DNA from 2 places in the Mesorhizobium sp. C399B genome. Region 2 is predicted to be linked to the other one. Evidence: predicted binding sites of a transcription regulator. Region 2 holds the regulator's gene; the other holds the start of a gene.
What was found. Region 2 encodes HrcA, which represses chaperone genes, less so after heat shock. Its sites were predicted from a motif close to GTTAGCACTCNCNNNNNGNGAGTGCTAAC; they were not measured.
Positions count from the first base shown of each region.

Region 1: the regulator HrcA is predicted to act here: its motif matches at 4,093-4,121, upstream of groES (co-chaperone GroES).

Region 1 is NZ_CP100472.1:4,647,871-4,653,547, reverse strand. Features, by position in the region: gene NLY36_RS22115 (8-amino-7-oxononanoate synthase) at 1-866, shown strand, start outside; gene bioD (dethiobiotin synthase) at 863-1,498, shown strand; gene NLY36_RS22105 (adenosylmethionine--8-amino-7-oxononanoate transaminase) at 1,498-2,763, shown strand; gene bioZ (3-oxopimeloyl-[acyl-carrier-protein] synthase BioZ) at 2,760-3,743, shown strand; gene groES (co-chaperone GroES) at 4,174-4,470, shown strand; gene groL (chaperonin GroEL) at 4,536-5,677, shown strand, end outside.
Region 2 is NZ_CP100472.1:3,257,876-3,263,552, reverse strand. Features, by position in the region: gene NLY36_RS15665 (LysE family translocator) at 174-791, opposite strand; gene NLY36_RS15660 (hypothetical protein) at 970-1,875, shown strand; gene NLY36_RS15655 (PQQ-dependent sugar dehydrogenase) at 1,900-3,249, opposite strand; gene NLY36_RS15650 (hypothetical protein) at 3,359-3,559, opposite strand; gene hrcA (heat-inducible transcriptional repressor HrcA) at 3,596-4,681, opposite strand; gene rph (ribonuclease PH) at 4,837-5,553, shown strand.

The DNA of each region.
Region 1 (5,677 bases), 1.4 Mb from region 2:
TCGGCAGCGGCTACATCGCCAACTTCGCTCTGCTGAGTGCCCTGCCGCAGAAAGGCGATCTTTTGGTTCTCGATGAGCTCGCCCATGCCAGCATGCATGAGGGTGCGCAGGCCGGGCGCGCACAGTTCGTGCTGGCTGCGCACAACGATGCCACCGCTGTTGAGGATGCGATCACACGTTGGCGCGCCGCAGGCGGCATGGGATGCGTCTGGATCGCGGTGGAAAGCCTTTACAGCATGGATGGCGACTGCGCGCCTTTGGAGAGCCTGGTCGCGCTTGCCGATCGGCACGGCGCATTCATCGTCATTGACGAGGCGCATTCGACCGGCGTCTGGGGACCGGACGGCCGGGGGCTTGCCGCCGCTTTCGAGGGCCGCGACAACATCGTCGCGCTCCACACCTGCGGCAAGGCGCTCGGCGCATCTGGTGGGCTCGTGACCGGGCCGAGGACACTGTGCGAGTATCTGATCAACCGTTGCCGGCCATTCATCTACGCCACCGCGCCATCGCCGCTGATGGCAGTGGCAGTGCGCGAAGCACTCGCAATGCTCGCCGACGAGCCTATGCGGCGTGTTCAGCTGCATGAACGCGTTGCCCTCGCCGGCCGCCAGCTGGCCGAGCGCTGCGGCGTGATACCCAGCGGCTCGCAGATCCAGCCCCTCGTAATCGGCCATGTCAGGCGCACCATGGCAGTGGCGGCGCGCCTGCAGGCCCGCGGCTTCGACATACGCGGTATTCGTCCTCCGACCGTGCGCACGTCGCGGCTGCGCATCTCACTGACGCTCAATATCGGCGAAGCCGACATTTCCGCCATGGTCGAGGCGCTGGTCGAGGTGTTGGCCCAAAGATTGCCGGAGGCGATATGACCCAACGCATCGTCATCACCGGAACCGACACGGGAGTTGGCAAGACCGTGTTTGCGGCTGGGCTCGCCGGTTTGCTCGACGGCTTTTACTGGAAACCGGTGCAATCGGGCCTCGACGGCGAGACCGACAGCGAGGTGGTCGCGCGGCTTGCCGGCTTGCCCTCAGAGCGCGTGCTGCCGGAAGCCTACCGCTTGCGGAGCCCGCTGTCGCCGCATCGTTCGGCCGAGATCGACGGCGTGGCGATCAAGGCTGCCGATCTTGCTTTTCCCGTGCTACCGACGCCGCTCGTCATCGAAGGCTCCGGCGGCCTGATGGTGCCGCTTAACCGGCGCACAAGGCTCATCGACATCTTCGCTGAATGGCGGCTGCCCGTCATTCTGTGCGCCCGCACCACGCTCGGCACCATCAACCACACCTTGCTCTCGATCGAGGCGCTCCGCGCCCGATCCATCCCGTTGGCCGGCATCGCTTTCATCGGCGATGAGATGGCCGATACGCAACGGACCATCGTGGAATTCAGCGGTGCGCCGCAGCTCGGCAGGCTGCCGCACCTCGATCTGCTGACGGGCAAGACACTGAGGGACGCAATGATTGCCGGCTTCGCCTTCGCCTCGATTACTGGAGGTGACTGATGTCGCAGTCTCATGTGTGGCATCCCTTCACCCAGCACGCGCTCGAGCCTGCGATCCCAGAAATCGTCCGGACTGAAGGCGCCTATCTCCGCAGGGCGGACGGCGCCCGCATCCTGGACGCCATCTCCTCCTGGTGGGTCGTCACACATGGCCACCGCCATCCCCGCATCATGAAGGCAATCGAGACAACCGCGTCGAGCCTCGACCAGATTATCTTTGCGGGCTTCACGCACGAGCCGGCAGAGCGCTTGGCCAAGGCGCTTGTCGGCCTCGCTCCCGCTGGACTCGACTGGGTGTTCTATTCCGACAGTGGCTCGACCTCGGTCGAAGTAGCGCTGAAGATGGCACTCAGTTATTTCCGCAACATCGGCGCCCCACGCTCGCGCATCGTCGTCATGGATCACAGCTATCATGGCGACACGATCGGCACGATGAGCGTCGGTGCGCGTGGCGTGTTCAACGCCGCCTACGAACCCTTGCTGTTCGAGGTCGACACCATCCCCTTTCCGGCAGCGGGGCGCGAGCAGGAGACGCTGGATCGTTTAGAGGCTGTGACCCGCGATCGACGAGCCGCAGCCTTAATCGTCGAGCCGCTGGTGCTGGGCGCCGGCGGCATGCTGATGTATCCGGCTTCAGTTCTGGCCGAATTGAAGAAGATCACTGAGGCCTCCGGCACGCTGCTGATCGCCGACGAAGTGATGACCGGCTGGGGGCGGACCGGAACCATGTTCGCCTGCGAGCAGGCATCGATCTCTCCAGATATCCTGTGCACCTCGAAAGGCCTGACCGGCGGCGCCATCCCGCTGGCCGTAACGCTTGCCACCGATGCCATCTTCCAGGCTCATTATTCCGAGGGCCGGAAGAAGACGTTTTTCCATTCGAGCTCGTACACTGCCAACCCGATTGCCTGCGCGGCAGCACTTGCCAATGTCGAGATCTGGCGGGACGAGCCGGTGGCCGAGCGCATTGCGGCCTTGAGCGCAATGCAGGCCACCGGGCTTCGACGCTTTCGCGACAACAGCTTCTTCACCGACTGCCGGGCGACCGGCACGATCGCGGCGCTCGACCTGCGAACCGGTTCCGCAGGTTATCTCGCCGAGATCGGACCGAAACTGCGCGCTTTCTTCCTCGAGCGAGGGCTACTTGTGCGCCCGCTCGGCAATGTCCTCTACCTTCTGCCACCCTATTGCATCACCGGCGACGAGCTCGAGCGCCTCTATGACGCCATTGAGGAGGCGGGCGAACGCTTCGGGTCCAGGCCGTGAGCAAGTCGTCGCGCATTCTCGGGTTTGGCCATCATGCGCCTGGGCGAAAGGTGGCGAATGACGAAATCGAGAGCAATCTCGGTCTTGATCCAGGCTGGATCGAAAGGCGTACCGGGATACGGTCGCGCTTCTGGGCAACCGACGAAGACACGCTGTCTGGTCTTGCTGCGCAGGCCGGCGACATGGCGCTGGCGAACGCCGGTATTGCGCGCCACGACATCGGTCTGCTGTTGCTTGCCACCTCGACGCCCGACCATCTTCTGCCGCCCAGCGCGCCGCTGGTCGCACACAAGCTTGGCCTTGGCCGCGCAGGCGCGGTGGATCTGACCGGCGCCTGCGCCGGCTTCATCTACGCGCTCATGTTCGCGGACGGATTTACCCGCCTGCACGGCAAAGCGAGCCTTGTTATCGCCGCCAACATCCTCAGCCGCCGCATCAATCCAGCCGAGCGCGCAAGCTCGGTCCTGTTTGCCGATGCCGCCGGCGCCCTGGTGATCGGTCAGTGCGATGATGCTGATCGGGGCATTCTCGGTGCCTCGGTGGATTCGGACGGCTCGCGATACGGGCTGATCCAGATTCCCGCAGGAGGAAGCAACAAGCCGTTCCACGGTGACCTCGATCTCGCGCAAACCCGAATGAGGATGACGGACGGCCGCGAAGTGTTCGCAATGGCCGTGGAGATGATGACCGATTGCTCGACAAGCGCTCTAGCCGCTGCCGGAGTGCGGCCACACGATCTCGGCCGGTTCGTGCCGCATCAGGCCAATACTCGGATTTTCGACGCGGTCGGGAGGAACCTCGGCATCGCGGACCAAGCAATTGTCAAGACGATTGCCGAATACGGCAACTCTTCGGCCGGGACGATCCCGCTGTCGCTCTCGCTCGCCAACCAGACGGAGCCATTCCAGCGTGGAGAGAAAATCCTTCTGTCGGCGGCGGGTGCGGGTCTCAGCGGCGGCGCTCTCGTGGTTGGAATCTAGCCGGCCGGCTCACGCGCGCAGGACTGGTCATGAATGGCAATAGGGCAACAGAACCAATGCCAAAATGGCCTTCTGAAGCTCGACATGACCGAGCTGACGCAGCACGACCCCGTGCGAGCCTCTGGATGAGATCAAATGCATCACCCGTTGCATCATTCGTGCCATCTGAATAAAGCTCAAATACAAAGGGTGAGCCGCCCCATATATGTCTGATACCCGACATTGTTCACACAAAAGGCTCGATGCTTACACGCTCTTTGCTCTCTTCTCTTTGCTGTCTGCTCTTTTCTCTTTGCTCTTTGCTCTTCCGTCTTGACTAGCAGGAGCATGCGGCTTATCTCATTGCCGCGTTAGCACTCGCTTCCGCTGAGTGCTAAGCACGCTCCGGCAACGGAGAACCGTTCAACATCCGCACCAAGGACATCCAAAAATGGCAAAGTCGAATTTCCGGCCGCTGCATGACCGCGTGGTCGTTCGCCGGGTCGAATCCGAATCCAAGACCGCCGGCGGGATCATCATCCCGGATACGGCGAAGGAAAAGCCGCAGGAAGGCGAGATCATCGCTGTCGGCTCCGGCGCTCGTGACGAAGCTGGCAAGCTGGTCCCGCTGGACGTCAAGGCCGGCGACCGCATCCTGTTCGGCAAGTGGTCGGGCACCGAAGTCAAGCTCAATGGCGAAGACCTTCTGATCATGAAGGAATCCGACATTATGGGCATCATCGGCTGATTATCGGCCTCACCGTCAACTGAATTCCCGGGCTTGAATCGCAAGCCCCTGCCAGGAGCTAAAAAATGGCTGCTAAAGACGTAAAATTCTCCCGCGACGCCCGCGAGCGCATGCTTCACGGCATCAACATCCTCGCCGACGCGGTGAAGGTGACCCTCGGCCCCAAGGGCCGCAACGTCGTCATCGACAAGTCGTTCGGCGCACCGCGCATCACCAAGGACGGCGTCACCGTCGCCAAGGAAATCGAACTTTCCGACAAGTTCGAAAACATGGGCGCGCAGATGATCCGCGAAGTTGCTTCGAAGACCAACGACATCGCCGGTGACGGCACCACGACGGCGACCGTCCTGGCGCAGTCGATCGTCCAGGAAGGCAACAAGGCCGTTGCCGCCGGCATGAACCCGATGGACCTGAAGCGCGGCATCGATCTGGCCGTGACCGAAGTCGTCGAGGCGCTCGGCAAGGCTGCCAAGAAGATCAAGACCTCCGAGGAAGTTGCCCAGGTCGGCACGATCGCCGGCAATGGCGACGAATCTGTCGGCAAGATGATCGCCGAAGCGATGCAGAAGGTCGGCAACGAAGGCGTCATCACGGTTGAGGAAGCCAAGACCGCCGAGACCGAACTCGAAGTCGTCGAAGGCATGCAGTTCGACCGCGGCTATCTCTCGCCGTACTTCGTCACCAACGCCGACAAGATGGTTGCCGAGCTCGAGGACGTCTACATCCTCCTGCACGAGAAGAAGCTGTCCAACCTCCAGGCCATGCTGCCGGTCCTCGAAGCCGTCGTGCAGACCTCCAAGCCGCTGCTCATCATCTCGGAAGACGTCGAAGGCGAGGCTCTGGCCACGCTGGTCGTCAACAAGCTGCGTGGCGGCCTTAAGATCGCCGCCGTCAAGGCGCCGGGCTTCGGTGATCGCCGCAAGGCCATGCTGGAAGACATCGCCATCCTCACCGGTGGCCAGGTCATCTCGGAAGACCTCGGCATCAAGCTCGAGAATGTCGGCCTCAACATGCTCGGCCGCGCCAAGAAGGTGTCGATCTCCAAGGAGAACACCACCATCGTCGACGGCGCGGGCAAGAAGGCCGAGATCCAGGGCCGCGTTGCCCAGATCAAGCAGCAGATCGAAGAGACCACGTCGGACTACGACAAGGAGAAGCTGCAGGAACGTCTGGCCAAGCTCGCCGGCGGCGTTGCGGTGATCCGCGT
Region 2 (5,677 bases):
TTCGCTCCCAAATCAGATCAGGCAATTGGCGTCGGCGGACAGAATAAGGCTTTCGCCCGCGCAAGATAGGCTGCCGGCCGAAAATATCGAGTGGGCCGCTTGCTGAAAACGCTTGCCTTCCGAAGCCGCATTTCCGGATGGACCGATCGGCGGAATGAATTGCCTGAACCGATCTACTGACGTGCGGCAATGGCTGCGGCCGCGCCCACCATGAAGCCGGCGGCCGTGCGGTTCAGCGCCTTCAGCGCGCGCGGCGATTTCAGGAACCAGCGCGCCTTGGCGGCCAGCGCCAGATAGGGCACAAGCACCACGAAGAGCACGATAACGGTGAGCGCGACCAGGATGCCGTAGTCGGCGAGCGTGATGGTCTTCAGGTCGACGATGGTCGGCGTGATGGCGAGGTAGAAGATCATCGTCTTCGGGTTGCCCAGCGTAACGGTGAGCCCGGCAAGGAAACTCGAAACCAGGCCGCCCTTGCCTTTCCTGGCCTCGACAGTCTCGGGCGTGATCCCGGCCGTCCAGAAACGCCAGCCGAGGAAGGCGAGATAGGCGACGCCCAGCCATTTGATGGCGAGAAACACCATGCCGAAGCTTTGCGCGACAAAGGCAAGGCCGAGCACCACCGCGGTGAGATAAATGAGGTCGCCGAGCATCAGGCCGAACGACATCGCCAGCGACGAGCGGAAGCCGGAGCCGAGCGCCCGCGCCACAAGCGCGGTGACGCCGGGGCCGGGAATGGCGGCGGCGATGCCCAGCGCAGCACTATAGGCAAGGAAGCCGGTGAGGGTCATGACGGTCGCACCTCGTGAAACGACTCTGATGCCATGAAAGCCTGCAACGGCAAAACGGATTCGATTGCGCCAAGCAGGACATGAAAGCCGGTCATCATCGCCTGAAAGCGAGAGATGGTTCACTTACGCCCCGAAGGCGGTCGGCTATCTCGCATGGCTCCGAACGGCAGGAGCACCCATGTTAGCCAAACGACTTCACATCCAGCTCATGAAGTGGATGCCCAACAACTATTCCGAAGCACGCGGTCACGTCCACGAGCTGGAATGGTATCTGTGGTTCGAGGGGCGTCAGGCTTTCAGCCTGTTCGACAAGGGCGATAGCGATGTCGTTCCGCAGGCTGGATATTTTACCGACAGCCGGAACCATGGCGCCCACCCCGTTCGTCCGATGATCTATCCGCTGGTCGTCAACAACCGCTTCAAGGTGCGGCTGGTGGCGATCGAGCGTGACGGACCGCAAATGATAGACCCCGACGACACCGCCAAAGGCGAATTCTACATCGACCTCGACACCAAATATCCGCCGGTCTCGGACTGGCGCATCATTGCTGCCGATCCGCGCAATACCGACCTCAACGTGGAAGCGTCGTTCCAGCTGCAATGGCTGGACTATGTCGATACCGCCGAGATTGCCGAGGATGGCCCGCCACGCATCATCGACAAGTCCAACTATCCCTATCCCTGGGGCGCCAATGTGATGGTGTTCGAGCACTGGCTCGGGCTTGGCCGCAAGGCGCCGCTCAAACTCATCGACCCGAACCGCGCATCGCGCCGCGAATACTGGATGATCAATGGCAATGCGGCCCGGCGCATGGTGCAGGACCTCTATCGCTTCAACGTCAACCAGCTTGGCGTCGCCAACGACACCATCAGCAGTGTTTACGTGCCGAAGCTCAATGCCGGCCACGTCACGGTGACGCTTTACGAACACGATTTCAGCGACGGCCGCTTCGCGCAAGGGGCGAAGAAGTCCTTCGGCTCTGTCGGCCTCTTCAATCTCAGGGATACCGGTTTCGATGACCGCGTCTCATCGGCCGAGGTGATCCATACCTATCCCAAGGTGATCCATCGGGACGTGCATTAGGGCCGGATTGCGCTGTTCGCCGGCTCAGGATGGGCCATCGACATGAGTGATGCGCCAGATGGTGCCGTTGCCATCCTCGGTGACGATAAGCGCGCCGTCCTTGGCCACCGCGACGCCGACCGGCCGGCCCCAGACGGCGTCGTCGGAGAGGACGAAGCCGGTGATGAAATCCTGGTACTCGCCGGTCGGCTTGCCGTCGCTGAATCTCAGCCGCACCACCTTGTAGCCGGTCCTCATACCACGGTTCCAGGAGCCGTGCAGGGCGACGAAGGCGTCACCCTTGTACTCTGCCGGGAAATTGCCGCCGTCATAGAAGGCGACGTTGAGCGGCGCCGAATGCGCCTGCATCAGCACGTCGGGCACGGTGACGGAGCCGGCGAGGTCTGGGCGCGCGCCCTCGTGACGCGGGTCCTCGTTGGCGCCGATATAATACCAGGGCCACCCATAGAAGGCGCCATCCTTGACTGAGGTGGCATATTCGAACGGCACATCGTCGCCGAGACCGTCGCGCTCGTTGACGACACACCACAGCGCGCCGGTGGCCGGCTGCACGGTCATGCCCGAACAATTGCGCAGGCCGGTAGCGAGGATGCGGCCATTCTTGCCGTCGGGGCCGAAGGCCAGCACGTCGGCACGGCCATCCTCGGAACCCCAGGTGGCGCCGAGTGGCTGTGATTTTGCCCAGGCGCCAAGGCCGCCCTTCGGTGCCTTCTGCATGCCCTCCGCGACGTTCGATCCGGAGCCGACCGAGAGATACAGCGTCTTTCCGTCCGGCGAGAAGGCGATATCGCGGGTCCAGTGGCCGCCGGTAGGGATGTCGGAGACAATCGTCTCCGGTTCGCCGGAGGCTTTAAGGTCGCCGTCGCGATAGGCGTAGCGGACCACGCTGTCGTTGTTGGCGACGTAGACCCATTGCGGCTTGTCGCCAGGCGGGTAGAAGGCGATGCCATAGGGCTGGTTGAGATTGTCGGCAAAAATGCCCTCTTCGGCCGGCTTCGCGCTACCCTTGGCCAGCCGATAGACGCGGATCTGGTTGGCGTCACTGTCGGCGACGAACAGGTCGCCGTTCGGCGCCACGCGCACGACCCGCGGATTGGAAATGCCGGAAGCAACCAGTTCGGCCGAAAACCCAGGCGGCAGGACGGGCTTCGCGCCCTCGGGCCGATCGCCAAGGCCGGCGCTGTTGGAGGCGGATTCGGTGATGTTGGGCTTTTGCAGATCATCCGGCTTGATCAGCCGGCGCACACCTGGCTTGTCGGCCGTCCAGTCGCCGAAAGCGTCTTTGCCGGTCAGCAGCGGTTGATCGGCCTCCTGGGCGAAGGCGCTGGTGGCCAGAAGCAGGGCAAGGCCTGCCAAGCCGGCAATCCGGATCATGCTGTTCTCCTCGAACTCGCGCCGGTCGGCGCGTCATGCACAAGGGAGATATTGTGCGGCCGCCGCAAAAGAGAAGCGTGCGCGCGCGCAGATTCGACGAGAGAACCGCTCAACTTTCCTCTTCGACGTCGAGATCGTCGTCGAGACGCTTTTCCAATGCGACGAGATCTTCCGGCAGCGGCAAGCCCATGGCGCGCATTTCGCGCAGTTTTTCGCGCAGCTGCTCCTGGATTTCGTGCTCGTCCTCCGGCTGGTTGACCATTTCTTCGAGCAGCATGCTGATCTGGGCCTTGAACGATTCAAGCGCCATTCTGCGCCCTCCTTTACGGTGATCCCGGCTTTCGAATTATCTTAACATCCGGGTAATCAATTGCGCAGTGTAGTCGACCATAGGCACGATGCGGGCATAATTCAGCCTGGTCGGGCCGATGACGCCGAGCGCGCCGACGACGCGGGCGTCCTTGTCGCGGTAAGGCGCCACGACCAGCGACGAGCCGGAGAGCGAGAACAGCTTGTTTTCCGAGCCGATGAAGATCCGCACGCCGGGGCCGTCCTCGGCGAGGTCGAGCAGCTGGATCAGCCCGTCCTGCGTCTCCAGATCCTCGAACAGGTGGCGCAGCAATTCGATATCGGCCTGGGCGGTGACGTTTTCGAGCAAATTGGCGCGGCCGCGCACGATAAGGCGCGCCGGCAGGCCGCTATCGGCGCCGGCCCACACCGCCAGGCCTTTCTCGACCAGATCCTGCGACAGCGTGTCCAGCGCTGCCCTGGTCTCGTCCTTGATGCGGGCGATCTCGATGCGCGCCTCGGCGAGCGTGCGGCCCCTGATATGGGCGTTGAGGAAGTTGGAGGCCTCGTGCAGCTGCGAGACGGTGATGCCGGCCGGCAGGTCGACGACGCGGTTCTCGACATCGCCATTCTGCGACACCATCACCGCCAGCGCCTTGGTCGGCTCGAGCTGGATGAACTCGATGTGCTTCAGCGCCACCTCGTTCTTGGTGGCGAGCACCAGGCCGGCGCCGCGCGACATGCCCGACAGCATCTGGCTGGCCTCGGTCAGCATGTGTTCCAGCGTCGCGCCCGAGCCGGAGGCGCGCACCTGCGCCTCGATGACCCGGCGTTCCTCGTCGGAGAGATCGCCAAGCTCCATGAAGGCATCGACGAAGAAGCGCAGGCCGGTCTGGGTCGGCAGGCGCCCGGCCGAGATGTGCGGGGCATAGATCAGGCCGAGATGCTCGAGGTCGCTCATCACGTTGCGGATGGTGGCCGGCGACAGCGACGACGGCAGGATGCGCGACAGGCTGCGCGATCCCACAGGCTCACCGTCCTTCAGATAGGATTCGACGATGCGCCGGAAAATGTCGCGCGAACGCATGTCGAGCGATTGCAGCGCGGGCGCCAGCAGACTGGGTTCGGTGACTGCCTTGGTCATTCGAGCCAAAAACCTCCGGCTCAAGGATATAGACTTCCATCGCCCCCGCGCAACCCGGCGTCTGTGCCAGATCGCCCGGCCTTTTCCTTTGCGCCATGGGCTGCATGCGTCTACAAGCCGCCGACGCAACCGTAAAAGAACAGAAAGAGGCCTCGATGCGCCCTTCCAAACGCCAAGCCGACGAAATGCGCGCCATCTCGTTCGAGCGCGGCGTCTCCAAACACGCCGAAGGCTCGTGCCTGGTGAAATTCGGCGACACGCATGTGTTGTGCACGGCAAGCCTGGAGGAAAAGGTGCCAGGCTGGATGCGCAATTCCGGCAAGGGCTGGGTGACGGCGGAATACGGCATGCTGCCGCGTTCGACCGGCGAGCGCATGCGCCGTGAAGCCTCGGCCGGCAAGCAAGGCGGCCGCACGCTGGAAATCCAGCGGCTGATCGGCCGCTCCTTGCGCGCCGTTGTCGACCTGCAGGCACTGGGCGAACAGCAGATCACCGTCGACTGCGACGTCATCCAGGCCGATGGCGGCACCCGCACGGCCTCGATCACCGGCGGCTGGGTGGCGCTCTACGATTGCCTGCGCTGGATGGAAGCGCGGCAGATGGCCAGTGTTGCCAAGGTACTGAAGGACCATGTCGCGGCAATTTCCTGCGGCATCCATGACGGCCAGCCGGTCATCGACCTCGACTATATCGAGGATTCATCTGCCGGCACCGACGCCAATTTCGTCATGACCGGCAAGGGCGGCATCGTCGAGATCCAGGGCACCGCCGAGGGCGAGCCGTTCTCGGAAGGGCAGTTCGCGGAGCTGATGGGCCTGGCAAAGAAGGGCATTCAGCGGCTGGTGAGCTTGCAGCAGATGGCTGTGGCCTGATTGAATTTAACGTGATGACGTCGGCGATCCTTCACACCCCCCTCTGGCCTGCCGGCCATCTCCCCCGCAAGGGGGGAGATCAGAGGTCGCTACCGTTTTCGCCAACCATCAACGTTGAGACGCC